Regions from separate parts of the Novosphingobium sp. BF6 genome, predicted to be linked through region 2. Evidence: predicted binding sites of a transcription regulator. Region 2 holds the regulator's gene; each other region holds the start of a gene.

The links. The regulator LexA, encoded in region 2, represses DNA repair genes until DNA is damaged. The targets are predictions, from matches to a motif close to GTTCCNCNCTTGTTCT.
Region 1: the regulator LexA is predicted to act here: its motif matches at 4,313-4,328, upstream of AC4D6D_RS01950 (MmcB family DNA repair protein).
Region 3: the regulator LexA is predicted to act here: its motif matches at 5,321-5,336, upstream of uvrA (excinuclease ABC subunit UvrA).
Region 4: the regulator LexA is predicted to act here: its motif matches at 2,163-2,178, upstream of AC4D6D_RS05680 (PA0069 family radical SAM protein).

The regions. Positions count from the first base shown of each region.
Region 1 covers NZ_CM177775.1:385,161-392,675, forward strand. Annotated here, with positions in the region: gene AC4D6D_RS01930 (Y-family DNA polymerase) at 1-368, shown strand, start outside; gene AC4D6D_RS01935 (error-prone DNA polymerase) at 365-3,625, shown strand; gene AC4D6D_RS01940 (TM2 domain-containing protein) at 3,706-4,020, shown strand; tRNA gene AC4D6D_RS01945 (tRNA-Arg) at 4,105-4,181, opposite strand; gene AC4D6D_RS01950 (MmcB family DNA repair protein) at 4,341-4,838, shown strand; gene AC4D6D_RS01955 (hypothetical protein) at 4,878-5,405, opposite strand; gene AC4D6D_RS01960 (thiazole synthase) at 5,645-6,451, opposite strand; gene thiS (sulfur carrier protein ThiS) at 6,496-6,708, opposite strand; gene AC4D6D_RS01970 (MerC domain-containing protein) at 6,785-7,156, opposite strand; gene AC4D6D_RS01975 (COX15/CtaA family protein) at 7,269-7,515, shown strand, end outside.
Region 2 covers NZ_CM177775.1:2,120,794-2,128,308, forward strand. Annotated here, with positions in the region: gene trpC (indole-3-glycerol phosphate synthase TrpC) at 1-452, shown strand, start outside; gene moaC (cyclic pyranopterin monophosphate synthase MoaC) at 449-922, shown strand; gene AC4D6D_RS10310 (molybdopterin molybdotransferase MoeA) at 919-2,133, shown strand; gene lexA (transcriptional repressor LexA) at 2,286-2,966, shown strand; gene AC4D6D_RS10320 (ComEC/Rec2 family competence protein) at 3,011-5,194, opposite strand; gene gltX (glutamate--tRNA ligase) at 5,224-6,678, shown strand; gene AC4D6D_RS10330 (citrate synthase) at 6,692-7,515, shown strand, end outside.
Region 3 covers NZ_CM177775.1:2,745,776-2,753,290, reverse strand. Annotated here, with positions in the region: gene AC4D6D_RS13490 (ABC1 kinase family protein) at 1-1,156, shown strand, start outside; gene AC4D6D_RS13485 (M28 family metallopeptidase) at 1,158-2,822, opposite strand; gene AC4D6D_RS13480 (SRPBCC family protein) at 3,321-3,788, opposite strand; gene AC4D6D_RS13475 (hypothetical protein) at 3,842-4,243, opposite strand; gene AC4D6D_RS13470 (UrcA family protein) at 4,456-4,857, opposite strand; gene uvrA (excinuclease ABC subunit UvrA) at 5,348-7,515, shown strand, end outside.
Region 4 covers NZ_CM177775.1:1,147,431-1,154,945, reverse strand. Annotated here, with positions in the region: gene AC4D6D_RS05695 (NADP-dependent isocitrate dehydrogenase) at 1-377, shown strand, start outside; gene AC4D6D_RS05690 (TauD/TfdA dioxygenase family protein) at 538-1,383, opposite strand; gene AC4D6D_RS05685 (TetR/AcrR family transcriptional regulator) at 1,507-2,088, opposite strand; gene AC4D6D_RS05680 (PA0069 family radical SAM protein) at 2,189-3,259, shown strand; gene AC4D6D_RS05675 (hypothetical protein) at 3,328-3,618, shown strand; gene dnaE (DNA polymerase III subunit alpha) at 3,633-7,232, opposite strand.

The sequences.
Region 1 (7,515 bases), 1.5 Mb from region 2:
AATATGCCGACCGCCTCGTGCCTGCCGCCTCGGCCCCACAGCCCTGGCCCCAGCCGGAAACGGGGGAACCGCCCCTGCGCCCGCTGTTCCTGTTCGACCCGCCCCAGCCGGTCACCGTCCTTGCCGAAGTGCCCGACGGCCCGCCGCGCCGATTCGGCTGGCAAGGCAGGCAGCATCGCGTCGTGCGACAGGAAGGGCCTGAGCGCATCGCCTATCCTTGGTGGAAGACGGTAGAGGCCAGCGGCCCGACGCGCGACTACTACCGGATCGAGGACGAGGACGGCTGCCGGTTCTGGCTATTCCGCCACGGCCTCTACGGCAGCGAGAAGGCCGATCCGCGCTGGTATCTCCACGGCGTCTTCGCATGAGCGCCGAAGCGCCAGCCTATGTCGAGTTCGCGACGACGACCGCCTATTCGTTCCTGCGCGGGGCGAGCACGCCGGGCGAGATGGCGATCACGGCCATGACTCTCGGCCATCCCGGCATCGGCATTGCCGACCGCAATACCGTGTCCGGCGTCGCCCGCGCCCTCGCCGCGCTGCGCAAGCTCGCGGAAAAGGCGGAAGCCGATGGCGAGACCCTGCCCGATTTCCGCCTCATGGTCGGCGCGCGGCTGGTCTTCGCCGACGATACGCCCGAGATTCTCGCCTACCCGACCAACCGCTACGGCTGGGGCCGACTCACCCGCCTGCTCACCACCGGCAATTTGCGCACCACCAAGGGCAACTGCGTGCTGCACCTCGAAGACCTGCTGGAATTCCTGGAGGACATGCAACTGATCGTCGCCACACCGGCGTCCGACGATCTCCTGCGCCGACTCTCGAAGGCCGCCCACGGCAAAGTCTGGCTAGGCGCGACAATGCTGCGTCAGGGCCGCGATGCCCGCCGCCTCGCGGCCTCACGCGAACAGGCCGCCATGACCGGCGTGCCGCTGATCGCCATCAACGACGCCCGGTACGACAAGCCCGAGAACCGCCCCCTCCACGACGTCATGACCGCGATCCGCGAGAAGACCACGGTGCAGGCCGCCGGTCGCCGCCTCGCCGCCAATGCCGAGCGGCACCTGAAGCCCGCCGCCGAAATGGCCCGCCTCTTCGCCGCCGCCCCCGAAGCCATCGCCGCCACCCGGGATTTCATGGACGGCATCGCCTTCAAGCTCGACGACCTGAGCTATACCTACCCCCACGAGCCGGTGCCCTACGGCTATACCCCGCAAGGCTGGCTCACCGAACTCGTCTGGAGCCGGGCCAGCGACCTCTACCCGCAAGGCATTCCCGACAAGCTGACCGGATTGCTCGCCGGGGAACTGGAGATCATCGGCAAGCAGGACTACGCCGCCTACTTCCTGACCGTCCACGATATCGTCCAGTGGGCGCAAGGGCAGGGCATCCTCTGCCAGGGCCGGGGGTCTGCGGCCAATTCCGCGGTCTGCTTCGTGCTCGGCGTCACCGCCGTCGATCCCGTGAAGCACAGCCTGCTGTTCTCCCGCTTCATCTCCACCGAGCGCAAGGAACCGCCGGACATCGACGTCGACTTCGAGCACGAGCGGCGCGAGGAGGTGATGCAGTACATCTACAAGCGCTACGGCCGCGACCGCGCCGGGATCGCCGCCACGGTCATCCACTACCGCTCGCGCAGCGCCGCCCGCGACACCGGCAAGGCGCTGGGCCTCAGCGAGGACGTGACCGCCCGCCTCGCCAGCACCGTCTGGGGCAGCCATGCCGCGAAATACGACCGCAACCGCTGCCTCGAAGCCGGACTCGATCCCGACAACCCGACGATCGCGCGGGTGAATCGCTTCACCGAGGCGATTCTGGAGTTCCCCCGCCACCTCTCGCAGCACGTCGGCGGCTTCGTGCTGACGCAGGACAGGTTGGACGAGACCGTGCCGGTCCACAACGCAGCCATGGAGAAACGCACCTTCATCGAGTGGGACAAGGACGACATCGACACCCTCCGCCTGATGAAGGTCGATATTCTGGCGCTCGGCATGCTGACCTGCATCGGCAAGGCCTTCGCCATGATCGAGACTCACATCGGCAGGCAGTATCAGCTAAGTTCGGTACCGTGTGACGAGGAGGATCCCGAAGACAACCCTCCGCATGTCAAAGGAGTCTACGAAATGCTCCAGCACGGCGACAGCATCGGCATCTTTCAGGTCGAGAGCCGCGCCCAGATGAACATGTTGCCCCGTTTGAAGCCCAAGGAATTCTACGACCTTGTCATCCAGGTTGCCATCGTCCGGCCCGGGCCGATTCAGGGCGACATGGTGCATCCCTATCTTCGCCGCAGGCAGGGGATCGAGAAGGTGGAATTTCCTGCTCCCGCCCCGCCCCATGACCCCAGGGAACTCCACGAGGTGCTCGGCAAGACCAAGGGCGTCCCGCTGTTTCAGGAGCAGGCGATGAGGCTGGCGATCACCGCCGCAAACTTCTCCGATGCCGAAGCCAACCAGCTCCGCCGCGCCATGGCGACCTTCCGCAATGTCGGCACCATCGACTCCCTGCGCGGCAAGATGGTGGGCGGCATGGTCGCGCGCGGATATGCGAAGGACTTCGCCGAGCGCTGCTTCAAGCAGATCGAGGGCTTCGGCAGCTACGGCTTCCCGGAAAGCCACGCCCTCGCTTTCGCGCGGCTGGTCTGGGTCTCGGCCTATATCAAGCACCACTACCCCGCCGTCTTCGCCGCCGCCCTGCTCAATTCGCAGCCCATGGGCTTCTACGCCCCGGCCCAGATCGTCCGCTGCGCACAGGAGCACGGCGTGGAAGTCCGCCCCGTCGATGCGAATCACAGCGAATGGGACTGCACTCTGGAGCGAAACGCGAAAGGCGAACTCGCGCTGCGCCTCGGCCTGCGCCAGATTCACGGCTTCCGCGAGGACTGGGCCGAGGCGATCAAGGACCATCGCCCCTATACCAACCTCGAAGACCTCGCCCGCCGCGCCGATCTGCCGCAGCGCGCCCTCAACCTGCTGGCTGATGCCGACGCCTTGCGCTCGATCGGCCTAGACCGCCGCGAAGGCCTCTGGGAAGCGCGGCGTACGCCCAGCGGCGAACTCCCCCTCTTCGCCGCCGCCCGCGCCCGCGAACTGGGCGAGGAGCCGCCCGCCGCCCTGCCCGCCATGCCGCTATCGGAACAGGTCGCGGCCGACTACCAGACCACCCGCCTCTCCCTGAAGGCGCACCCGATGGACTTCCTGCGCCCGCTCTTCGCGGCGGAAGGTGTGCTCAGCTGCGCCGAACTGGCAAAGGCGAAACCGGGAAAACGGGTGAAAGTCGCCGGCGTAGTATTGGTCCGCCAGCGACCGGGCGAAGGCAAGGCGATCTTCGTCACGCTGGAAGACGAAGGCGGCATCACCAACGTGGTGATCTGGGAAAGACTGTTCGAGACCTACCGCCGCCCGGTAATGGCCGCGCGGCTGATGGTTGTGGAGGGCCTCGTCCAGCGCAGCCCCGAAGGCGTCGTACACCTGATGGCCCAGCGCATCCACGACCGTACTCCGGAACTCGGCCGCCTCTCCGAAGACCACGAGACCCAACCGCAACTCTCCAGCACGGACGAAGTCGTGCGCCCGCAGCATCCCCGAAACGTGCGGATACTCCCCCGCTCGCGCGACTTCCATTGAGGTAAAATATAAGAAATTCAGTGATTTCTTAAAGGCATGGACCTATCCCTGCGCGCTTCTCTTATCGACGGGGGTTATCGATGTCCGACACCAACTCACAAAACGCGGCGATGGCAGGTCTGCTCTACCAGGCGAACGCAAAGTCCACCGGGGTGACTTATCTGCTGTGGTTCTTCCTCGGCTCGCTGGGCGCCCATCGCTTCTATGCCGGAAAAACCGCAGGCGGCATCGTCCAACTCGTGCTGTTCGTACTTGGCTGGGCGACGATCTGGATTTTCGGTTTCGGCCTGCTGTTCCTGATTCCGCTCGGCATCTGGGTGCTGGTGGATGCTTTCCTGATCCCCGGCTGGCTGCGCCAGTTCAACACCAATCTGGTGCACCGCGTTCTCGCCTGAACGCCGATCCACGGGCGGCGCGCAACCGCCGCCCAAACGGGCTGCCATCGGCCGAAACCGATCTGCTCTGAAAACTTAGGAAAATGGTGCACCCGACAGGATTCGAACCTGTGGCCTCTGCCTTCGGAGGGCAGCGCTCTATCCAGCTGAGCTACGGGTGCAGTGCTGGGGCGACTAGCAGAGCATGAGCGGCGTTGCCAGTGCCAAATCCATCCATCGCATCATAGGCTTGGGAAAACCTTCGCCAGGATATCATCGAGGCGAACGCCTCCACGCTATCGGCGGCTTGAAAGTTCACTCTATGTTCCTATTATGCCGCCATGGCCGAAGCTGATTCCCCCCTCTCATCGCCGCTCGCTTCCTTCGTCGCCGCCGACGTCGCGCGGGGAATCGGGCGGCTGTTTGCCCGCAACGATATCTGGTGCCTGCCGGAAATGCCGCTGCGCTGCGGACGCCGGGCGGACCTCATGGGCATTGATGCCAAGGGCCACGTCATCATCGTCGAGATCAAGGTTTCGCGGGCAGACTTGCTGGGCGACGGCAAGTGGCCGGACTATCTCGACTATTGCGACCGCTTCTACTGGGGCCTGCCGCCCTCGCTGGACCGCGCGCCGCTGGAAACCGAGCCGTTCCTGCCCGAACAGTGCGGCGTGATCGTTGCAGACGGCTACGATGCGGAGATTTTGCGCCCTGCCCCGCTGCGTCAACTCGCCGCCGCGCGCCGCAAGGTCGAGACCGAGCGTCTCGCCCGCGCGTCGCTCCGGCGGCTTGTCACTCTGGGCGATCCGCAGACCCAGCAATGGGGCAGCGAAGGCTGATGGACGATCCGGAGCCGAAACTCCGGATCGCGTGAAACGTCAGGCGACTTCCTTCTCGATCCACTCCGGATAGAACGACGGCTCGCGCTCCGACCATCCCGCGGCGGTCGCGGCCGCTTCGCTGATCGAGTGAAGCAGGGTCTTGCGGCGCTCGGGCCGAATCTGGGGAAGCGCCGCCGCGCCGCAGAAAGCACCCGGCAACCAGGGCCTTACCCAGCCGCCCAGCAGGCGCTCGTAAAGGAAGCGGAAGGCCGGGAACGATTCGATGCGGTCCTGCGCCAGATCGAAAGCCGCCATATGGACGAGCTTGCCCATGAACGCGGTGATGTCGTCGAAGCCAAACTCGTCAGGCCGCATGTCCCGCAGTACCGCAAGGTCTTCGTAGCTCTCGTACTGCTTTCGGATCGAGGTGGCCTCGGCAGCATCGCGTGCCCAGAGGCCGAGCGCATCCTGCCGGCCCAGCCCCACGTCGAGGCTGCGACGGATGTAGCGCTGCTCGCAGGGCGTGAAGCTGGCGAACTCCCGCAGTTCGCTGATGGTGATGGTGGCCTTTCCCGTGTGAGTCATGGTCCTGATCCTCGTGACACGGAAGGACTATCCTCCCTGTCACTAAAACCAATTTCTGCCACATGGGTTGCTACAGCCTTAACTGCGCAAAGGTTTGTCCCCCCTAATTCCGACAAGATTCATGCAGGATTTCAATTCGGGACAGTTTGAAAGATACCGATTCCCGCACTTTTGCGAGGAAATCGGCCCTCCCCCGGCAAGGAGGAGGCCGATCCGGAAAAATCGCGGTCTGCAAAAATTCAGATGAGACCGGCTAGCGGGCTGGACGGATCGGCGTAGCGGCGCTGCGCCATACGTCCGGCGAGGTAGGCGTCGCGACCGGCTTCGACCGCTAGCTTCATCGCGCGGGCCATGCGGATCGGATCGCGCGCTTCGGCAATGGCGGTGTTCATCAGCACGCCGTCGCAGCCCAGTTCCATCGCCACGGCGGCTTCGGAGGCCGTGCCCACGCCCGCGTCGACCAGCACCGGGACCTTGGCCCCTTCCACGATCAGACGGACGGTAACCTTGTTCTGGATGCCGAGGCCCGAACCGATCGGCGCGCCGAGCGGCATGACCGCCACGGCACCGGCTTCCTCAAGCTGCTTTGCGGCGATCGGATCGTCGACGCAGTAGACCATCGGCAGGAAGCCCTCGTTCGCGAGGATTTCCGTGGCCTTCAACGTCTCGCGCATGTCCGGGTAGAGCGTGCGCGCCTCGCCCAGCACTTCCAGCTTCACGAGATCCCAGCCGCCCGCTTCGCGCGCCAGTCGCAGGGTGCGAATGGCGTCGTCGGCGCTGAAGCAACCGGCGGTGTTGGGCAGGTAGGTGATCTTCTTAGGGTCGATGTAGTCGGTCAGCATCGGCGCCTTGGGGTCCGAGACATTGACCCGGCGCACCGCGACGGTGACGATCTCCGCACCCGAAGCTGCGACCGCCGCCGCGTTCTGCTCGAAATCCTTGTACTTGCCGGTGCCCACGATCAGGCGCGAGCGGAAGGTTCGGCCAGCGACAGTCCAAGAATCCGGGGCCCAAGTATCAGCAGCGGTATCGGTCAAGGTTCGCATCCTTTCGGGGAACGGGTATTTCAGGAAGGTCGGCGCGAGCGAACTCAGCCGCCGCCTACGAAGTGGACGATCTCCAGCACATCGCCATCGGACAGCAGCACGTCCCCCAGCGTCGAGCGCGGGGCGATCTTGCCGTTATGCTCGACGGCGACCTTCTTGGGATCGAGACCGATGCCGGCAACGAGATCGGCAATCGACGAGCCGGGTGCAATGCGGCGCGGTTCGCCGTTCACGGTGAGGGAGAGTTTAGCAGCCATGGGCCGCAGATAGCGCGGAGAATCGATTTGGAAAGTGCCCAGGGGTGCAATCCCGGCACTTTCCCTGAAACGGCCTTCAATGCGCGCGGTGCAGGTTCCGGATGTGCGCGAAGGCGACAAGCGCGACACCGACGATCGTCAGCATCGATTCCGCCAGGCCATGACCGACCGCGATAGCCATGGCCATCAGCGCAAGGCCGACTCCGCCGATCACCAGCGGCGCGACGCGGCCATGACGCATGACTCCGAAGCCGAGCGAGATCACGCCCACCACGAGGGCCAGCGCCAGACCGACACGGTGGACTTCCGGCGAAAGCAGAACTTCACCGCCAAGCCCCAGGAATCCCACGAAAAAGACACCGAGAACGCAATGGATCGCACAAAGACCGCTGAGCAGGATACCTGCCCGGTCCAGCCGGTTTCGAATCGCGATGATGGCGGTACGCATGGATGTCCATGTATGTGACGTTGTAACATTCATCAAGCCCCGACTGCGTGACGAAACATTCGATCGACGTGCCCCTTGCGCATTTCGTCGCAAGATCGCAGGGATTTGCGCCATGAGAGTTTCTGACGGTCGTCCCATCCTCGGCACAGCCGACGATATCGCCCCCATGGTTCGCTGGCTGCTGTTCGTGGCCGCACTGGTCGTCCTCATCGTCGCGGTCGGGGGGATTACCCGGCTGACCGAGTCCGGGCTGTCGATCACCCAGTGGAAGCCGTTGACCGGCGCGATCCCGCCGCTGACCGATGCGCAGTGGCAGACCGAATTCGCCCGCTACAAGCAAATTCCCCAGTACATCGACG
Region 2 (7,515 bases):
TGTCGCTGCCGGTCATCCGCAAGGACTTCATGGTCGATCCCTGGCAAGTCGCCGAAGCCCGCGCGATCGGCGCCGACGCGATCCTCATTATCGTCGCCGCGCTCGATGACGGTTTGATGGTGGAACTCGAAGCCGCCGCCCACGAACGCGGCATGGATTGTCTCGTCGAAGTTCACAACGAAACCGAGATGGAGCGCGCAAGCCGCTTGAAATCAAGGCTTATCGGCGTGAACAATCGTGACCTGAAGCGCTTCGTCACCGATATCGGCATCACCGAACGCCTCGCCCCGCTGGCTCCCGAAGGCACGCTGCTGGTCAGCGAGAGCGGGATCAACGGCCATGCCGACCTCCAGCGCCTCTCCGCCTGCGGTGCCCGCACGTTCCTCGTGGGAGAAAGCCTGATGCGCGAAGCCGATGTCGAGGCCGCTACCCGCGCCCTTCTGTTGGGATGAGCAAGTCCCTCACCCACATCGACGATCAGGGCAATGCCCGCATGGTGGACGTCGGCGCAAAAGCAGAAACCCGCCGCGTCGCCGTCGCCTCGGGCCGTATTACTATGACGGCGGCAGCGCTTGAAGCGATCCGTGCCGGCAATGCCCCAAAGGGCGACGTGCTCGGAACCGCGAAGATCGCAGGCATCATGGCGGCGAAGAAAACCGCCGACCTCATCCCCATGTGCCACCCGCTGGTGCTCGATGCCGTGAATGTCGATTTCGCTTTCGAGGACGAGGCCGTCACGGCTACCGCAACCGTCTCGCTCACCGGCAAAACCGGGGTGGAAATGGAAGCCATTACAGCCGTTTCCGTAGCGCTCGTGACAATCTACGACATGGCTAAGGCGCTCGACAAGGGCATGGTCATTGGGGATATCCGCCTCATCGAGAAACTCGGCGGCAAGTCCGGCCACTGGAAGGCCCAATGACCCCGCCGATCCCGCTTGAGGAAGCGCAGGCCCGCCTGCTGGCCCTCGTCGAGCCGTTGCCTGTCGAGCATGTCGACGTGGAAGGCACACTCGGTCGATACCTTGCCGGGCCCATGTCTGCCCGCCGCAGTCAGCCCGTTGCGGACGTCTCGGCCATGGACGGTTATGCCGTCACCCCCGGTGATCTGGTCGGGCCATGGCAGATCATCGGCGAAAGCGCGGCCGGGCACCCTTTTGACGGAACCCTTGTCCCCGGCAAAGCGGTCCGCATCTCCACCGGCGCCCTGCTTCCCGTTGAAGCCGGTGCCGTGATCCTGCAAGAAGACCTGACCCGTGAGGGCAGCGCCCTCGTGCTGACCGGCACGGCGCCGCATCCCGGCCACAAGCATATCCGCAGACGCGGCATGGACTTCGCTGACGGCAGCCCTCTGTTGGCGCAGGGAGCGCCGATCGGTCCAGCCCAGATCGGTCTCGCTGTCGCGGCAGGCCATAAGCATCTTCCCGTCCATCGCATTCCGCGAATCACGGTGATCGACAGCGGCGACGAACTGGCCGCCGAACCCGATTGCTGCGCAGACCATCAGATCCCCGCAAGCAACGGCGCGATGCTGACGGCACTGATGCGCAGCCTACCCGTCGATGCAAAGCGAAATGGACCTGTTCCGGACGATCTCGATGCACTCGTCAACGCTTTCGAGGCCGCGTCCGACGCCGATGTGATCGTGACCAGCGGCGGCGCTTCAGTCGGCGATCACGATCTCCTGCGTCCGGCGCTGGAGGCCTGGGGTGCCGAAATCGATTTCTGGCGGGTCGCGATCAAGCCGGGCAAACCGCTGCTGGTAGCGACTCGCCCCCACGGCGAACGCAGGCAACTCGTGATCGGGCTGCCGGGAAATCCCGTATCCAGCCTGGTTACGGCTTATCTTTTCGTTCTGCCGGTCCTCCGCGCGCTCCTTGGTGCCACCGAGCCTTTGCCGCGCAGCATTATGGCGAAGCTTTCCGCCCCTCTGAAGGCTGCTGGAGCACGGCGGGAATTCCTGCGGGGGGTGTGGAACGGGGAAACCGCGCAGGCCCTATCGCTACAGGACAGCGGCGCGCTTTCTTCACTGGCCGCCAGCAACGTACTGATCGACCGTCCCGCTCAAGCCGAAGCGGCCAATGCGGGAGAGATGGTTCGAATGTTCTTGCTCCAAAATGGCGGTATTGCTTGACTATACCCTGTTCGTTGCATAATTGTTCCCTCATTGTTCGCAGGAAAGTTTTCTAAGGCGGCAGATCGTTTCGGATCTGTTCCTTGGAATCATCCGGCGAGGCAGCACTATCCGGTCGGGCCAAGGGCCGCAGAACATATGAGGCAAAGCAGATGTTGACGCGCAAGCAGCATGAATTGCTCCGGTTCATCCAGGTCCGGCTCGAAGAAAGCGGCATCTCGCCCAGCTTCGAGGAAATGAAGGAAGCGCTCGACCTCAAGTCGAAGTCGGGCGTTCATCGCCTGATCTCGGCCCTGGAAGAACGCGGCTTCATTCGCCGCCTGCCCAACCGCGCCCGCGCACTCGAAGTCCTGCGCCAGCCCGAGGATTCGACGACCAAGCCTGTCCGCAGCGCTCCGGCAGCGGAAGAGGCGCCGGTTCGTGCTCCGAAGGTTCCGACACCGGCCAACGACGTGATCGAAATTCCGCTCCATGGCCGGATCGCGGCAGGTGTACCGATCGAGGCGCTGGAAGGCCATTCGATGCTTCCGGTGCCGGCCGCTCTGCTCGGCTCCGGTGAACATTACGCGCTGGAGGTTTCCGGCGACTCCATGATCGACGCAGGCATTCTCGACGGCGACTTCGCACTCGTGAAGCGCACCAATACCGCACGCGACGGCGAAATCGTCGTCGCGTTGATCCGGGGCGAGGAAGCGACGCTCAAGTATCTCCGCCGCGAGGGCAGCATGCTTCGGCTCGATCCCGCCAATGCCGCATACGAGCCGCAGATCTACGGTCCGGACGAGGTGGAAGTTCAAGGCAAGCTCGCAGGACTTCTGCGCCGTTATCACTAAGCCTGAAGGGGGGAGAAAGCCCCCTTCAAATAATCGACCGAGATCTACCTCCAGGCACGCCACCAGCCATGATCGCCCTGCGTGTCCGCAACGGTTGTTAGCGTTTGCCGGTCCAGATCAATGGCCACGCCTCCACTGCGATCCAGCATGGCGCGATCGGCCTTCAGCCACTTCGGTCGGCAACTGTCCGGAAGCCGGCGATCAGCAATGACGACGTCGGATTGCCTGCAAGCCTTGGTGAGTTGATCTTCCGGCACGATCAAATGTCCCTTGGCGATGAGGACATGGTTCAGCGTCTGGCCGGTTCGCAGCGCAACGGCGCAGAAATCGCTGTTGCATCTGGCGCCCCGAACTGCCGAAACGACCTTGGGCCATTCGCGCCTTCCTACCGCTTCCATCATGTTGTCCAATGCATAATCGCTCGAACCGTCACGGAGCATCACGAGGCGCCGACTGTCCGGATCGATCCATCCGACATGGCGACCATCGCCTGAAATCACCAGATCCGGCGCCTGGACCATCATCAGGCCCAGGAATCCGATGACGATCGGCACCACTCCCCACAAGCGCACTCGTCCTTCCCAAAGCCCGAGCCATAACCCTCCCGCTACGAACAACAGGAAATGCCACCCGTTCAACGTTGGCAGGACACGGACGGAACCAGGACTATCCGCAATGAAATGGGCTATCGCCAGCAAGCCCTCGATCGCATGATCCGCCAGCCACCAGATCGGCCCGCCTGCTCCCACGACATCCAGAACCAGCGCCAGCGCGACCAGGGGCATGATAACCAGGGTTGTCAGCGGGATAGCCAGTACGTTGGCGAACGATCCGTAAATGCCCGCACGATGAAAATGGTAAAGACCGATCGGTAGGAGCGCCATTTCGATCGCGATGCCCATGACCAGCAGCAGCATGACATGACGCAGGCCCTTCACAGGCAGTGCCTCTTCGCGCGGAGCAAGCCATCGCTTTAGCGGTTCAGCATTGCCGAGCGCGATGAGAACCATCACCGCCGCGAAACTCATCTGGAAGCTGGGGCCGACGATCGACTCGGGCCAGACCAGCAGCACGATGAAAGCCGCCACTGCCAGCAAGCGCATCGACAGGGCCTCTCGCCCCATCGCCAGCGCCGCCAGCACGAGCAGGGCACCCAGGCAAGAACGCACCGTCGGCACCTGGGAACCGCTGAGCAAGGTATAGCCGATCCCGGCCAAAGCCCCGCAACCGGCAGCAAGGATCGGCAACCGGACCCGCAAGGCCAAGGCTGGCGACAATGCCAGCAGTCGGAGCGCGAGAAGATAGACCCCGCCAATCACCGCGCTCACGTGAAGCCCGCTGATCGACAGCAGATGCGCCAGCCCCGCATCCCGCATCGCCTGCGCATCGTCTCCGGAAATCGCCCCCATATCGCCCGTGGTCAGCGCTGCGGCGATTCCCCCGACCGATCCGGCCAGTCGCCCGGTTATATGACGTGACAAGCCATTACGCCGTTCCGCCAGCCAGTCCCCGCCACCGGCCGCCGAAATGATCTCGATAGGCGCAGTCACCTGCCCCGTCGCCGCAATCCCGGAAAACCACGCCGACCGCGCGAAATCGTACCCCCCCGGGAACATCGGCGACGCCGGTGGAGCAAGCCGCCCGCGAAAGCGGACCACCATTCCCGTCTCCAGCACATGGTCGCGAAACCGCACCGGCAAGTTCACGCGCACCTTGATCGCTCGCCCGGTTCCCGGCTCGCGCAGCGCCAGCGTCAGCCGGTCGCGCTCCAGCGCGGGCCGTTCTTCCAATCCGATCACAGCCCCGGTGAACGTTCCCGAAAGCGGGCGCTGGATCGCCTCTGCGCCGACCATTTCAGAGCGCAGCCAAACGCCAAGGCATCCCGCCATCGTCAACAACGCTAGCGACAATATCGCCTGCCGAAGATACGGATAGCGAAGGACGCCGGATCGCCAGTAAAGTGCGAATAGCGCAATCGAGACGCATACTACGCAAAGGCCTGCCCAATCCTCTCTTGAGGGCAGCGAAAACCACGCAGCTGCGCCGCTTCCGAAGGCTACGGCGAGCCACGGTCCCCTAGCGAAACCGCAGTTCGAAAGAAAACACTCGACACCAGCCAAACTGCTCGACAAGTGGCTCTGGCTGATCCATGGGCGATGCTGCATTGCAGCGGCTCCGGCGACATCCGGATGCTCTAGATCAACCGTCGTGGCGGCTTGGCTGGCCATGGCGCGCATAGGACAGGAAGGTTATAATAATGGCAAGCGGCAGCGCATCGAGCGGATCGACGGCAGGCAAGACCGTCGTCACGCGCTTTGCCCCCTCGCCCACGGGTTATCTTCACATCGGCGGCGCCCGTACTGCTCTCTTCAACTGGCTGTTCGCCCGTCATCACGGCGGCAAGTACCTCCTCCGTATCGAGGACACCGATCGCGCCCGCTCGACCGAACCGGCGATCGAGGCGATCTTCGACGGCCTGACCTGGCTCGGCCTCGAGGGCGACAAGCCCGCCGTGTTCCAGTTCGCCCGCTCGGAGCGCCATGCCGAAGTGGCCGCCGAGCTGTTGGCTAACGGCCATGCCTATCGCTGCTACCTTACGCCCGAGGAACTGGCCGAGCGCCGCCAGAAGGCCCAGGAAGAGCGCCGCCCGTTCCGCATCGACAGCGAATGGCGCGATGCCGATCCCGCGACCTGGCCGGCCGACCGCTCCTACGTCGTGCGCGTCAAGGCGCCGCGCGACGGCGAGACCACGATCACCGACCTCGTCCAGGGCGAAGTGACCGTCAGGAACGAGGAAATCGACGACTTCGTCATCCTTCGCTCGGACGGCACGCCGACCTACATGCTGGCCGTGGTGGTCGACGACAACGACATGGGTGTGACCCACGTCCTGCGCGGCGACGATCATCTCAACAACGCCTTCCGCCAACTCGTGGTCATCCACGGCATGGGCTGGGACGTGCCGACTTACGGCCACGTGCCGCTGATCCACGGTTCGGACGGCGCCAAGCTGTCCAAGCGCCACGGCGCGCTGGGCGTTGATGCCTATCGCGACGAGATGGGTGTACTGCCGGAAGCGCTGTTCAACTATCTGCTGCGCCTCGGCTGGGGCCACGGCGACGAGGAATTCATCAGCCGCGACAAGGCGATCGCGTGGTTCGACATGGCCGACGTCGGCAAGTCGCCCTCGCGCTTCGATCTCGCGAAGCTGCAAAATATCAACGGCCACTACCTGCGCGAGGCGGAAGACGCCCGCCTGGCGGAACTGGTCGCACCGCGCCTGGTCCAGGCCGGATACGATAATCCCGACTTCGCCCTGCTGACGCAGGCGATGCCGGTACTGAAGGTCCGTGCGAAGGACCTCAACGAACTTGCAGAAGGCGCGGCCTTCCTGTTTGCCAAGCGTCCGCTCGCGTTCAGCGAGAAGGCGCAGGCGCTGCTGACGGACGAGGCGCGGGGGCGCCTCGCCGCCATCCATGAGCGTCTTTCCGGCGAGCCCGACTGGGCGCTGGAGGCACTGGAAGCCAACCTGAAGGCAATGGCCGAGGACTTGGGATTGGGCCTCGGCAAGCTCGCGCAACCCTTGCGGGCGGCCCTGACTGGTCAGACGACCTCTCCGGGTATTTTCGACGTATTGGTTCTGCTCGGCCGGGACGAAAGCCTCGCACGCATTGGCGCGCAGGCGGACGCCGCTGCCGGGACACACATATAAGGAGTAAGAACTGGTGGGTGATCAGGTCAAACTGAATGCCGGTGGCACGGAATTCGACTATCCCGTGCTCAAGGGCAGTGTCGGCCCGGATGTCATCGATATCCGCAAGCTCTATGCCCAGACGGGCAAGTTCACGTACGATCCCGGCTTCACGTCGACGGCGAGCTGCGAATCCGCGCTGACCTACATCGACGGCGACGAAGGCGTACTGCTCCACCGCGGCTACCCGATCGGCCAGCTGGCCGAGAACTCGTCGTTCATGGAAACCAGCTACCTGCTGCTCAACGGCGAGCTGCCGAACGCGGACGAGCTGGCCACTTTCGAGAACACCATCACGCGCCACACCATGCTCCACGAGCAGCTGGCGAACTTCTACCGCGGTTTCCGCCGTGACGCCCACCCGATGGCGATCATGTGCGGCGTGGTCGGCGCGCTTTCGGCGTTCTACCACGACTCGACCGACATCTCGGATCCCGAGCACCGCAAGATCAGCTCGCATCGCCTCATCGCCAAGATGCCGACGATCGCCGCTGCCGCTTACAAGTACTCGGTCGGCCAGCCTTTCCTCTACCCGGACAACAAGCTGAGCTACACCGGCAACTTCCTGCGCATGACCTTCGGCGTCCCGGCGGAAGAATATGAAGTGATCCCCGCCGTCGAAAAGGCGATGGACCGCATCTTCATCCTCCATGCCGACCACGAGCAGAACGCCTCGACCTCGACCGTGCGTCTTGCAGGGTCCTCGGGCGCCAATCCGTTCGCATGCATCGCCGCCGGCATCGCCTGCCTCTGGGGCCCGGCCCACGGCGGCGCGAACGAAGCCGCGCTCAACATGCT
Region 3 (7,515 bases), 620 kb from region 2:
CGCCTATTTCGAAACCGAGCCGCTGGCCGCTGCCTCGATCGCGCAAGTCCACCGGGCGCGGTTGCAGGACGGCACCGAAGTCGTGGTGAAGATCCGCCGCCCCGGCATCCGCGCGCGGATGGAGGCGGACCTGAGGCTCATGCGCCACCTCGCCGCGCTGGCCGAGGCACGCAGCGCGGCGGTACGCCGGATGAAGCCCGCCGCGATGATCGAGCAATTGGGGCGCGAGATTCTCGACGAACTCGATTTCACCCATGAAGGCCGCAATGCCGATCTGCTGCGCGCCGATCTCGCCGCGCTGGAGCGGGTCTCGGTGCCGCGCATCCACTGGGAATGGACCGGCGAGCAAGTGCTGGTCATGGACTACGTGGCAGGCATTCCCCCGCGCGATCCCGAGGCGCTCAAGGCGGCGGGCATCGATCCCTCGCGCATCGCGTTGCTCGGTGCGGAACTGGTGCTGGAGATGGTGCTCGTCAACGGCCGCTTTCATGCCGATCCGCACCCCGGCAACCTGCTGTGCCTTGCCGGTGACGGACTGGCCCTGCTGGATCTCGGCTCGGTCGGCTTCGTCAGCCCGCGCCGCCAGCACGAGTTCCTGACCTTCATCCTCGCCTTGCGCAGCGGCGACCCCGGCGGCGTGGCGGACATGCTGGCGACATGGTCGCAAAGCGGCGACGTCCCGCGCGAGAAGCTGCTCACCGCCTCCGAGCGCCTCGTCGCGCGCCACGGCACCGGATCGCTGGTGCTGAACGCGATGGTCGCGGACTTCTTCCCCTTGCTGCGACAGGAGGGGCTGGTGCTGCCGCCCGACCTCGTGTTGATCTTCAAGGCGATGGTGACGATGGACGGGGTGCTCTCCGGCATCGCGCCGGACTTCGACTTGTCCGCAGCGCTCGGGCGGATGCGGGGCAAGCTGGTGGCCTCGCGGTTGCAGCGCCTTGCCGCGCCGGACAAGCTGGAGACGGCGCTGCTCGAACTCTCGCGCGTGGCGGAAGAAGCGCCGCGCTTCCTGCGCGCGGCCTCGGCGCGGATGGAAGCGCCGTCACCGCCGGTCCGTGACGACGGCACGGCGCGGGCGGTGAAACTGGCGGGATGGCTGATCGGCGGCGCCGTGGTACTCCACGCCGCCGCCGACCTGCTCGTTCACTGGACCTGAATTATCGGCGCACCGCGTCCGACTTGTCGCGCACGGCCTTGAATTCCGAGCCCGGCTTCCACTGCGGCCACTTGGCAGAACCCGCCAGTTCCTCGCCGATGGTGCGGATCAGCTCGACGTCCTGCACCGCGCCTTCCATCTTCCAGTCGGGCGACCAGGCGTCGCAGGCCTGGTGGTAGCACTGGCCGGTATAGGCATCGATCCAGGCCTGACCCGCCTTGACGCCGCCTTCCTTGAGGTCGGCCGCCCCGGCAAGGCCCATCATCAGCATCACCGGCACGCCGCGCTTGGCGAAGGAGAAGTGGTCGGCGCGGTAGAACAGCCCGCGCTCGGGCAGGCTCTCGACCGTCACGCGGCGGCCCTGCGTCGCGGCGACGCGCGCCATGTCGTCTTCCAGCGTGTCCTGACCCTTGCCGATCACCGTCACGTCGTTCGCGGCGCCCGCGGTCTGGAGCACGTCGATGGTGAGGTTGGCGACGGTCTTCTCCATCGGGAACACCGGGTTGGCGGCGTAGAATTCCGAACCGAGCAGCCCGCGCTCCTCCGCCGTCCAGGCCGCGAAGACGACCGTGCGCTGCGGAGCCGGCTCGCTTTTCATGACGCGGGCGATGTCGAGAATACCGGCGATACCGATGCCGTCGTCATTGGCGCCGGCGCGGTAGATGCGGCCCTGCGCATCGGGCGCGCCCTTGCCGTAGGCATCCCAGTGCGCGCCGAACATCACCACTTCGTCCTTGCGGGTAGTGCCGGGAATCTGCGCCAGCACGTTGTGGCTCATGACTTCCTCGTGGTTCACCGGAACCTCGGCATCGAAAGTCACGCCCTTCAGCTCCACCGGCTTGAAGTCCGTCCGGCGCGCGGCGACCGAGAGCTTGGCGAGATCCAGCCCCGCCGAGGCGAACAGCCGCGTCGAGGCATCGGCGGAGAGCCAGCCCTGCAACGCCAGACTGGTGAGCTTGTCGGCCTCGCGGACGATATCGTAGTTCTCGCCGCCGGGGCTGGTGACGACGTTCCAGCCGTAACCCGCGCCCGCCGTGTCATGGACGATCAACGCGCCCACCGCGCCCTGCCGCGCGGCTTCCTCGAACTTGTAGGTCCAGCGGCCATAGTAGGTCATCGTCCGACCGCCGAACTTGCCCGCGGCAGGCTCGCCCTTCTTCGCGTAGAAGTCCGGGTCGTTGATGAGGAACACCACGACCTTGCCCTTGAGGTCCATGCCCTTGAAATCGTCCCAGCCGCGCTCCGGCGCGTTCACGCCGTAGCCGACGAAGACCACCGGGGCACCGGCGATGCGCGCGGTATCGTCCGGACGCAGGGTGGAGATGTAGATATCCTTGGCAACCGTCACCGGCATCGCCCCCTTGGGGCCGGCGAACGCGAGCGTCTTCGGCGCCCCGAGCGTGGTGTGCAGCAGCGGCACCTTCTGCACCCACTGGCCGTCCGGCCCGGCGGGCTGGAGGCCGATGTCCTGGAACCGCGCGATCAGATAACCGATCGTGCGCTCCTCGCCCACGGTGCCCGGCGCGCGGCCCTCGAACGTATCCGAAGCCAGCGTCTTCACGTCGGCGACCATGCGGTCGGCGTCGATCGCTTCCTTGGCAATGGCAGAGTGGGAGGCGGTTGCGAGCAGCGCGACAATGGGCGCGAGGAGGTGCTTTGTCTTCATGGCACTCGCTTTTAGGCGGCAGGGCAGGGGAGGCAATAGAGACGTCGGTGGGGCCTCTATTGCCTCCCCGTCGCCCCCGCGAAGGCGGGGTCCCGCTGCCTTGGCAACCTTTCGCCTTGCGCGAGGGGAGCGGGATCCCCGCCTTCGCGGGGATGACGGACTTTAGGGGATAGCGAACCATGTTCAGATTTGCCGGGTTTTAACCCCACCCCGCTCAGGCTGAGCTTGTCGAAGCCCGCCCGCGACGCCAGACTTTCAACACCCGCGATGCGGCCTTTGCGGCAGAACGCAAACTCAAGGGCTGGAGCCGTGCCAAGAAGGAAGTGATGATGGCCGGGGGGTGGCTGCCGGTGCGCCAATCGGCCCGTAGCGCCACGCCGCAGGGGGCTTCGACAAGCTCAGCCTGAGCGGGTTGAGGGGGCGCTCATGGGTTGGCGATTGATACGACGCCAATGCGGGCGAGCATGATCTTTCAGCGCCTGCGCGTGAACCCCTCGACTATTTGTAGAACCCCTGACGCAGCTTCACGCCGTGCTCAAGCCAGACCTTCAGTGCCGCGAGCATGCCGGTCCAGCCTTCGCAATTGCCGAAGGCGGCTTTCATGCCCTCCGGCGTTTCCGACCAACCTTCCTCGGTGATCTGCACGAGGGTCCGTCCGTCCTCGAGCGTCTCGAAGGCCAGCGTCACCAGCGTCCGGTGCTCGCCTTCGAGATCGGGGAGGACGGCCTCCCTGTCGCCGCCCCAGCGCAGCAGGATGTGGCGGTCGGTCACCACCTCGACGACATGGACCGGGAAGGCGCCGGGAAAGTCGTGGAAATCCCAGGTGACGACGGCGCCGGTTTCAAGGCGCCCCTTCGCGCCGCCGGTGGTGAAGTATTCGGAGAGAATGGCGGGCGCGGCGACCGCTTCGAAGACTTCCGAGATGGGTCTGGCGATCCGGCCCGAGACAGTGAACTTCGGCTTCATCGTTCGTCTCCCTCGGGCCTTTACTACTGCCTGCCAGTACTGCTGCTACCGGTCTACTCGCAGCGCGAATAGTCTCCCGCACGGCAGGCGGCCACGTCGCGGCGCCATTGGGCGAGGTCGGCCTCGTAGTCGCGGCGGGCCTGGGCATAGGCGCGCGACTGTCCGGCATATTCGCGCCTGCTCGCCTGATAGTCGCGGTCGTCGTCGGCGGCGTAGTCCTCGTCGCCGTCGCCATGGCTGTCGCGATAGGCCTTCCAGCCCGAGGCGTACTGCGCGTCGCGCTTGCGGACGTAATCGAGTTGGTCGCGGTTGAGCTTGCGGATGATCGCGGCATCGCGGGCGATGTCCTCGGGCGTCATGCGATCGTTCGGATCGTCGGCCCGCGCCGTGCCCGAAAAGGCCTGCGCCGACAGCGCCAGAGTGCCCAGTGCAAGCAGGATGCGCCCAGCTTTCATGTCTGTTATTTCCGTCCCTGAAGAGTTCTTTGCGGAAAATTCTCTGACCGAGCGGTGGGTCTGAAGCAATCTCGGATGCGACAGGCCGTTGGCTGCTGCGACGAGACGCGCGGAACCTGAGGCGAATGCGGGAACCTGCCCGGGCGGAAGTCAAAAGGCCGCCGACAGGATTGCCCTGTCGGCGGCCTTCCGGGGTGGCCGGTCGAAGCCGGTTATCTGCTGCGACGGGCGACGATAGCCAGCGATGTCGGCGCGGCGGTCGCCAGTCGGTCCGGGCTCTCCTTGGCGGCCATGCGCGTCGCCAGCATGTCGTCACGGGCCGCGAAGGCGCGTTCGCGTGAGGAATCGCGGCAATCGTGGACCCAAGCGACATGGTCGAGTTGGTTGTTCTGCATCGGGCAGACTGCCCGAACAGCGATTTCCAGCCGGTTGTTCAGCGTGGCCAGGCCTTCCTGGCTGTCGAGATTGAGGTCGCCGTAGCGCACTTCACGATGCGGTACGTCCCGAAGCGAGCCGTCCTTGACGATAACGTCGGCAAGCGAAGGGGTCGCAAGGCCGGTAGCAGCCATGGCAATCATGCCGAATGCGGCGAAAGTGGTGTGAATCCTGGTCATCTGCATTCTCCCGTTGCAAGAGCGCAGCTCTCCCGGCACGAACCCCCACGGCTCGTGGCAAACGAACTGCAAAGCGACCGCTATGGATGAGGGAAGTCGTTCCCAAACAACGAATGCGCTGAGGGGTTCCGTCACGACTCCACAATCATGTATAGACTTTTGAAGTGCCCCCGCGATCACGCCTTGGCTTTCGAGAAATGTCTAGATCATTACTTGAAGTGGTAAGATCAACATTCGGCAAAAGGTGAGTCGGTATTATTTCCGGGCAGTTTCTGTATTGCGCAGAAACGTGCGGGTTTCAAGTCATCCTTGCGGTTGGATCGTCGAACGACAGAGATCGACCGATGGACGACATGGCGTCCGGTCATCCCCGCACGCGCGCGTTGCAATTCCGCGTTGCGCTCCCACATGAGCGGCTGACTTTCGCAGCGGCAACACGCCTGTCGCGGCGGGTTGCGCTTTGCGAACAAATCTGGAACACGTCACCTCCATGAGTCTCTCCCACATCACCGTCCGCGGCGCCCGTGAGCACAACCTCAAGGGTTTCGACATCGAACTTCCGCGTGAGAAGCTGATCGTCATCACCGGGCTTTCCGGTTCGGGGAAATCCAGCCTCGCGTTCGACACGATCTATGCCGAGGGCCAGCGCCGCTATGTGGAGAGCCTCTCCGCCTATGCCCGCCAGTTCCTGGAAATGATGCAGAAGCCGGATGTCGAGCATATCGACGGCCTCAGCCCCGCGATCTCGATCGAGCAGAAGACCACCAGCCGCAACCCGCGCTCCACGGTAGCGACGGTGACGGAGATCTGGGACTACATGCGCCTGCTCTGGGCGCGCGTGGGCATTCCCTATTCGCCCGCCACCGGGTTGCCGATCGAGGCGCAGACCGTCTCCAACATGGTCGACCGGGTGATGGAACTGCCCGAAGGCACCCGCGCCTATCTGCTTGCGCCGGTCGTGCGCGGCCGCAAGGGCGAATACCGCAAGGAACTGGCCGAGTGGCAGAAGGCGGGCTACACCCGCGTCCGCATCGACGGCGAACTCTACGCCATCGAGGACGCCCCCGCGCTCGACAAGAAGTACAAGCACGACATCGAAGTCGTGGTGGACCGTATCGCGGTGAAGGACGGCATCCAGACCCGCCTTGCCGACAGCTTCGAACAGGCGCTGAAGCTGGCCGAAGGGCTGGCCTATATCGACCTAGCCGACGGCGTCGTTCCCGGCCGTGAAGCGGAAGGGCCAGAGGCAAAGGGCGCCAAGAAGACGCTCAAGGGCACCGGCCTGCCGCCGAACCGCATCGTCTTCTCCGAAAAGTTCGCCTGCCCGGTCAGCGGCTTCACCATCGAGGAGATCGAGCCGCGCCTGTTCTCGTTCAACGCCCCGCAGGGTGCCTGCCCGGCCTGCGACGGTCTGGGCGAGAAGCTGCTGTTCGACCCGCAGCTGGTGGTGCCGAACGAGCATCTCAGCCTCAAGCAGGGCGCCATCGTACCCTGGGCCAAGTCGAACCCGCCTTCGCCTTATTACATGCAGGTGCTCTCCAGCCTGGCCGAGCACTTCGGGTTCGACCTCACCACGCCGTGGGACGCGCTCTCGCCCGAAGTGAAGATCGTCATCCTCTACGGCACCGCGGGCAAGGCCGTGCCGCTGACGTTCAAGGACGGCAAGAAGGAATATACGGTCAACAAGCCGTTCGAGGGCGTGATCGGCAACCTCAACCGCCGCATGATCCAGACCGACTCTGCCTGGATGCGCGAGGAACTGTCCAAGTTCCAGACCGCGCAGCCCTGCGAGACCTGCGAGGGCAAGCGCCTCAAGCCCGAAGCGCTTTCGGTTAAGATCGCGGGCAGCGACATCGCCGATGCCGCGCGCCTTTCGGTGGCGGACGGCTTCGCGTGGTTCGGGGAGCTTGAGGGCAAGCTCACCAGCCAGCAGCAGCAGATCGCCAAGGCCATCCTCAAGGAAATCAACGAGCGCCTCGGCTTCCTCAACAACGTCGGGCTGGACTACCTCAACCTCGACCGTACCAGCGGCACCCTGTCCGGCGGCGAGAGCCAGCGCATTCGCCTTGCCAGCCAGATCGGCTCGGGCCTGTCGGGCGTGCTCTACGTGCTCGACGAACCCTCGATCGGCCTCCACCAGCGCGACAACGACATGCTGCTGGAAACGCTCAAGCGCCTGCGCGACCTCGGCAACACCGTGATCGTCGTCGAACATGACGAGGACGCGATCCGCACCGCCGACCATATCGTCGACCTCGGCCCCGGCGCCGGTGTCCACGGCGGCGAAGTCGTGGCCGAAGGCACGCTGAAGCAGGTGCTGAAAGCCAAGAACAGCCTCACCGCTGCCTACCTCAACGGCACCCGCAAGATCGAGGTGCCGACCACCCGCCGCAAGGGCAACGGCAAGCAGATCGTGGTCGAGAACGCCCGCGCCAACAACCTGAAGAACGTGACGGCGCAGTTCCCGCTCGGCACCTTCTGCTGCGTTACCGGCGTCTCCGGCTCGGGCAAAAGCTCGCTCACTATCGACACCCTGCAAGCGGGCGCCGCGCGCCAGCTCAACGGTGCGCGCGTCGTCGCCGGGGCGCATGACCGGATCACCGGGCTTGAACACTGCGACAAGGTGATCGAGATCGACCAGTCCCCCATCGGCCGCAC
Region 4 (7,515 bases), 970 kb from region 2:
GCTTCGGCTCGCTGGGCCTGATGACCTCGGTCCTGCTCTCGCCTGACGGCAAGACCGTCGAAGCGGAAGCCGCTCACGGCACCGTGACCCGTCACTACCGCCAGCACCAGCAGGGCAAGGCGACCTCGACCAACCCGATCGCCTCGATCTTCGCCTGGACGCGCGGCATCGCCTATCGCGGCAAGTTCGACGAGACCCCGGAAGTGGTGAAGTTCGCCGAGACGCTGGAACAGGTCTGCATCGAAACCGTCGAAAGCGGCAAGATGACCAAGGACCTCGCACTGCTGATCGGTCCGGACCAGAACTGGATGACCACCGAGCAGTTCTTCGAGGAAATCGTCAAGAACCTCGAAACCAAGATGGCAAGCTGGGGCTGAGCCTCCGCCTGATTGGAACCGAGTTCGAAGAAGACCCTCCGCCGCAAGGCGGGGGGTTTTTCTTTGGCCAAATGCCACCATGAAAAAGGCCCGCCGAAACGAAGTTCGGCGAGCCTGTAAGATTCACTGACGGCGCCCCCTGCGCCCGAACCTCGTCCGCTTACTCGAAAGGCTCTTCGCCCTCGAGCTTGGTGCGGTGCATCATGCGCCCGCAAGTCGGGTCATAGGCCTCGGCGCGGTGCATCGTGCCGGTGTTGTCCCACATGACGAGATCGCCGACTTCCCATTCGTGGCTGTACGTGAATTCCGGGCCGGTCGCCCATTCACGCAGACCATGGATGATCATCGCGCTTTCCAGAGCGGACTTGCCGACCACCTGTGCTGCGGTGCACCCGATCACCAGGCTCTTGCGCCCGGACTTGTGCTTCCACACGAGCGGCAGTTCCTGCTCCCCGATCTGGGCATAGCCCTGCAACTTGGCGAGGCTGGGTTCCGGCTCGTAGTAGAAGAGGCTGGCCCAGGGGCCGTGAACCACGCGGTACTGCTCGTACTCGGCCTGCCTGTCGCCCGGAAGGTCCTCGAAAGCCGCATACGTATTGGCGAAACCGGTATTGCCGGTGCCACGCGGGCTCGGCACCCGGCACGACAGCAGCGAGGCCAGGATCGGCACGTCGTTGCGGGTGCCGTCGATGTGCCAGTAGAGCGAACCCTTGAGGTACTCGGCCGCCATCGGGTTTTCCCTGGCGTCGAGCGTGATCTTCGAGATCACTTCCTCGCCCCCCTTGCGCTCGGGCGCGAAAATGCCGAGCGTCTTGGTGAAGGCGACCTGCTCTTCATCGGTGAAGTTCACTTGCGGGAATACCAGCACCCCGCGCGCTTCCAGCAGCTCGCGGATTTCCGTGGCGATCTCTCCGCCGAGCAGTTCTTCTTTCGTATTCAGCACGCGGCTGCCGATTTTCGGCTTGATCTCTTCGGCCTTCAGCCTGGTCTGGGTCTCGACCGACATGTCTCCAACTCTCCCGTCAGGTTCGGCCGCTGGATAAGCGGCTCACGGGAGACGATACCACGGACTGAACGCCTGTTCAAAGAGGCGCAGGCAAAAGGGCCGCGATCAATCGCTGCCGCGGAGTCAGAGCTTGAGACGGTCGAGCCAGCCCTCGACGAGGGCGCGTGCCTGCTCATGCCCGGTTTCGACGCCGAGGCCTTTCTCCATGACGATGCAGCGGCCGATTCCAGCCAGGACCACCGCGAGCGCAGCCGGATCGAAGCCTTCCACTGCCTTCATGCGATCTCCCAGCAGGCGTTCGAGAATCTCGACCTGCCGCTTGCGCATGGCGACGCTGTGCTCGGCCATCTTCTCGCGAACGGCGGGACGATGGTTGGCCAGTGCCATGAATTCCAGCGACATCGCCGTGCGGCTCGTATCGACGAAGAAGCCCCAGAGCGCCCGGACGGGATCGGGCGAGGCCAGCGCCTCCTCGATCATCCGGTCGCTGTCCGCCGCACCCTGGCGGCACACTTCGAGGAGCAGATCGTCGGTTGTCGGGAAATAGTAGTGCACCAGCGAAGGCTTGAGACCTGCCCGTGCGGCGACGCGCCGCGTGCTGGCGGCCGCATAGCCTTCGTCCCGAATGAGTTCGACGGTCGCCTCGACGATGCGCGCCCGCGTCGCGGATGTCTCGGCCCCTATCCTGCGTGCTGCGCCTGCCATCGGATCTCCTTTTCGCGCGTCTGCCTAAGACCTGCCGCTTCCAAGATCAACCAAGGCGGACCGCCTTGCCATTTGTTCTCTTTTTGTTCATTCTTGCGGGATGCGAATCCACAAGGGAAGAGGCGCCGTCAGCGGCCAGGCGAGCAAGCGCTTCAACCTCCCCCAGCGGGAGGCGGACGGCGACTGGCTGGATGCGATGGAAGACATCGACGGTCCTGCCCGCCACCCCGCCACTACGGTTACCGAGGAACATCCGCGCTCGATCCTGTCGTTCAACAAATCCCCCGACATTCCCTTCGATCGCTCGATCAACGCCTATCGCGGCTGCGAGCACGGCTGCATCTATTGTTTCGCACGGCCTACCCATGCCTATCACGACCTCTCGCCCGGCCTCGATTTCGAGACGAAGCTCTTCGCCAAGCCCGATGCGGCGCGGCTGCTTCGCGCGGCGCTCGCCAAACCTAGCTATCGTCCTGCCCCCATCGCCATGGGCACAAATACCGACCCCTACCAGCCGATCGAGGGACGCTATCGAATCACTCGCAGCGTGCTGGAACTCTGCCTGGAAACGCGTCACCCGGTCTCGATTACCACGAAGTCCGACCGGGTACTGCACGACCTTGACCTGATCGCGGAAATGGCCCGGTTCCGCCTCATATCCGTGGCCGTATCGGTGACGAGCATGGACCCGGCGCTTTCACGCCTGCTGGAACCGCGCGCGGCGGCGCCGGCCAAGCGCATCGCGGCGCTCGGCAGGCTGGCAGCGGCAGGCGTACCGGCCCATGTCTCGATCGCGCCGGTCATTCCCTCGATCACCGACCAGTATCTGGAGGAAATACTAAAGGCCGCGCTGGACCAGAGCATTCATCATGCGACCTGGATCATGATCCGCCTGCCCCACGAAGTCGCGCCGCTGTTCCGCGAATGGCTGGAGGCCCACTTCCCCGACCGCGCGGGCAAGGTCATGGCGACGATCCAGTCGATGCGCGGGGGCAAGGACAACGATCCGAACTTCTTCACCCGTATGCGCCCGCAAGGTGTCTGGGCGGACCTGTTCCGGCACCGCTTCCGGCTGGCCATGACGCGCATGGGATTTTCCCGTCCCGCCCATGTGCTCGATAGCTCCGGTTTCCGCAGGCCCTCGCTGGATGGCCAACTCTCGCTGCTATAGCTGCCAGAAACCGAACGCCCGCTCAGGCGTTTCCCTGCCCAACGACGAAAACAGGACAGGAGGACGGCATGACCGATGAACCCGCGAAAGTAGAGCGCGCCCCGGAAGCCCCCACGACGACGACCACGATCATTCGTGAGCGCGGATCATCGAGCGGGGCGACCGGAATGATCATGGCGCTGATCCTGCTGATCCTGGTAGCAGGCGGGATCTATCTGTTCAGTCAGGGCACGAAGAGCGAGACGGCAAAGGACGACGCCATTGCCGGAGCCGCCCAGAGCGTCGGCAATGCAGCCGACAAAGTAGGCGACGCCGCGCAGGACGCCTCGAACAATCTCAAGGACGATCAAGGCAACTAAGGCGTTCCACCCGATCAGGCGGCGCGGCGCAAGCCTTCGGGACCGCGCCGCGCAATCAGCGACACGTTGGATATTCCCGCCACGCTGGCCAGATGCTCCGCGAAATCGCCGTCGAGCGCGAAGTCCCGGCCCAGCCGGACTTTCTGCTTGCGCCCTTCCCCGAGATCGAGCGTTGCCACCACTTCGCCGCAGCCCGGCGCTCCGGCACGCATTAGCATCGCCAGTTCCTGCACCGCATCGACGCGATCGATATCGAGCGTCAGCAGCATCCGCGCATCGGCCTTCACTTCGTTCAGCGGCCTTGCCCCGCGCACCGTCACGCGGGGCGGCTCGTCGGGACTGGGGCTGTCCAGTTCGACTGTGAGGAGCACGCAGGCCCCTTCCTTCGACCAGCGCACGAAGTTCTCGACCAGACTCTCCTCGAAACAGGAGGCCGAGAAGTTGCCCGACTGGTCGGAAAAGTCCGCCATGACGAAGTCCTTGCCGCGCTTCGTCTTCCGCTTCTGGACGCTCTCGACCATGGCCGCCATCACCCCGCCGGTGCGCCCGGCCCCGCCGCCGGTCATGAGGCTGGAATAAGTCCGCGCGCCGTTCGCCGAAGCCACCGCGCGATACTGCTCGACCGGGTGGGCGGCGAAGTAGAAGCCGAAAGTTTCGCGCTCCTTGGCCATCTGGTCGGTGCGGTTCCAGGGTTCGGCCTCGACGAGGCGCAGGCCCTGCTCGACATGGTCGTCGCCGCCGAACAGGCTGTTCTGGTCCGAATTGCGCTCGCGCGAGGAACGGTCGGCCTCGGCCAGTAGCGTGTCGGCATTGGCGAGGACTTTGGCGCGGTTCGGCTCCAGCCCGTCGAAGCCACCTGCCGCGGCCAGGCTTTCGAGCTGGCGGCGGTTCATCGATCCGGCCGGGGCACGCCGGAACACGTCGTCAAGGCTGACGAACTTGCCGTTCGCCTCGCGCTCGGCGACAAGCGCGTCCATTGCCTTTTCGCCGACATTGCGGATGCCCGCCAGCGCATAGCGCACCGCATGGCTGTCCGGCGTTTCCTCGACGCAGAATTCGGCTTCAGACATGTTGATGTCGGGCGCAGCGAGCTGGATGCCGTTGCGGCGGGCGTCGTCCACGAAGATCGCCAGTTTTTCCGACTGGTGCATGTCGAAGCACATCGAGGCAGCGTAGAATTCGTGCGGGTAATGCGCCTTGAACCACGCCGTGTGATAGGCGAGCAGGGCGTAGGCTGCAGCGTGCGACTTGTTGAAGCCGTAGCCCGCGAACTTGTCGATCAAGTCGAACAGTTCGTTGGCCTTGGCCGCCTCGATGTTCGAAACGTCCTTGCAACCGTCGACGAAGCGCTGGCGCTGCTTGTCCATTTCCGCCTGGACCTTCTTGCCCATGGCGCGGCGCAGAAGGTCAGCGTCACCCAGCGAGTAGCCCGCCAGGATCTGCGCGGCCTGCATGACCTGTTCCTGATAGACGAAGATCCCGTAAGTCTCGCTCAGGATGCCCGAGAGTTTCTCGTGCGGGTATTCGATCGATTCCAGCCCGTTCTTGCGGCGACCGAACAGCGGGATATTGTCCATCGGACCCGGTCGGTAGAGCGAGACGAGCGCGATGATGTCGCCGAAATTGGTCGGCTTCACTGCCGCCAGCGTGCGGCGCATGCCTTCCGATTCGAGCTGGAACACGCCGACCGTATCGCCGCGTTTCAGCAGTTCGTAGACCGCCGCATCGTCCCAGGCGAGGGTCGAGAGGTTGATCGAGATACCGCGCCGCTCCAGCAGGTCGCAGGCCTTCTTCAGCACCGAGAGCGTCTTCAGGCCGAGGAAGTCGAACTTCACGAGGCCGGTGTCTTCCACCGACTTCATGTCGAACTGCGTAACCGGCATGTCGGAGCGCGGATCGCGGTAGAGCGGCACCAGCTGCGCCAGCGGACGATCGCCGATGACCACGCCCGCCGCGTGGGTGGACGAGTTGCGCGGCAGGCCTTCCAGTTGCACGGCAAGGTCCACGAGGCGCTTCACCTCGTGGTCGACATCGTATTCGCGGCGGAATTCGGCGACCGGCGGGTCCTTGGTCACGCCGTGCTGCTTGCGCCCATGGAGGGCCTCGGTCAGGGTCCAGGGGTCGGTCGGATGGTTGGGCACCATCTTGCAGAGGCTGTCGACCCGGCCATAGCTCATCTGCAGGATGCGGCCGCAGTCGCGCAGCACCGCGCGGGCCTTCATCTTGCCGAAGGTGATGATCTGGGCGACGTGATCGTGCCCGTACTTGCTCTGGACGTAGCGGATCACCTCGCCGCGCCGGGTTTCGCAGAAGTCGATGTCGAAGTCTGGCATCGAGACGCGTTCCGGGTTCAGGAAGCGTTCGAACAGCAGGCCCAGCTTGAGCGGGTCGAGGTCGGTCACGGTCAGCGCCCAGGCGACCAGCGAACCTGCGCCCGAACCACGGCCCGGCCCCACCGGAATGTCGTTGTCCTTGGCCCACTTGATGAAGTCGGCCACGATCAGGAAGTAGCCGGGGAAGCCCATGCCGACGATGATCTGCACCTCGAAATCGAGGCGCTTGGCATAGTCGAGGAAATCCTCGGTGACGCCGCGTTCGGCGAGTTCCCGGTAGGCCGCCTCACGCGCCTCGCCCTGTAGCGCCATGGCGGCGTCGAGTTCGGCTTCGGTGACGTCCGGCCAGTAGGGCGCCAGCCGTTGGGCCAGACCGGCACGCGAATTGTCCGCCAGCATCCGCGCCTCGCCTTCGAGGTCGCCAGCGAGGCTGGGCAGCAGCGGCTTGCGGCGCGGCGGCATATAGGCGCAGCGCTGCGCGACGACGAGCGTATTGGCCAGCGCCTCGGGCAGGTCCGCGAACATTTCCTGCATCGTCTCGACCGGCTTGACCCAGCGTTCTGGCGAGGAACGCGGGCGGTCGGCGGCATCGACCTGGGTCGAATTGGCGATGCAGAGCATGGCGTCATGCGCGGCGTGGAACTTCGCCTCGGCATATTGCGCGGGATTGGTGCCGACGAGCGGAATGTCGCGGGCATAGGCGAGCGCGATGAGGTCTTCCTCGCTGCCGTCCTCCGCCGCGTCGCCGGTGCGCGCGATCTCGATGTAGAGGCGGTTGCCGAACAGCGCCTGCAAGCTGTCGCAATAGCTTTCCGCGGCTTCCACCCGGTCCGCCGCGTAGAGCCGGGCGAGCGCTCCCTCGCCGCCGCCGGTCAGGCAGATCAGACCGTCGGTGTGGCCGCGCAAGTCGTCCAGTTCGACATGGGCTTCGAGATGCAGCGGTCGGTCAAGGTGTGCGCGGCTGACGAGATCGCACAGGTTGAGCCAGCCCGCCTCGTTCTGGGCGAAGAGCGCCAGCCAGTCGATCGGGCGATCCTGCCCCTGCTTCGCCGCACCGGGACGCGCGACTGCAAGGAAAGTGCCGACGATCGGCTGCACCCCGGCACCCTTGCAGGCCTGGGCATATGTCGGCGCGCCGTAGAGACCGTTGCGGTCGCAAATGGCGGCGGCGGGAAAATTGCGCTCCTTGGCGAGCTTGGCGGCGGCCTTGGGGTCGATCGCGCCGTCCAGCATCGTGAAACTGGAGAAGATGCGGAGCGGTACGAAAGGTGCGTGGGCCATCGGCGGAATTTAGGCATTGCCCCCATGCCCGATCAAGGCGGGTCTGGGGATAAGCCGGGGGATAGGGCAACTGGTGCCTCCAAAATGGCGCAGATCGAGGTCGCCACACCTCCGCCATGCCCTCCCCCAAAGAGCGCCTTGATACCGACGGGAAATCGGCTCATGGTCCCTCCCGTTCCTGTCCTTGCCGGACATTCCGTTCCGGCTTCTTCAAGAACTCTTGGAATTCATGCACATGCCGCGCCGATTCCGGCGCTTTCGTCTTTTGCCCAGATGGCATTTC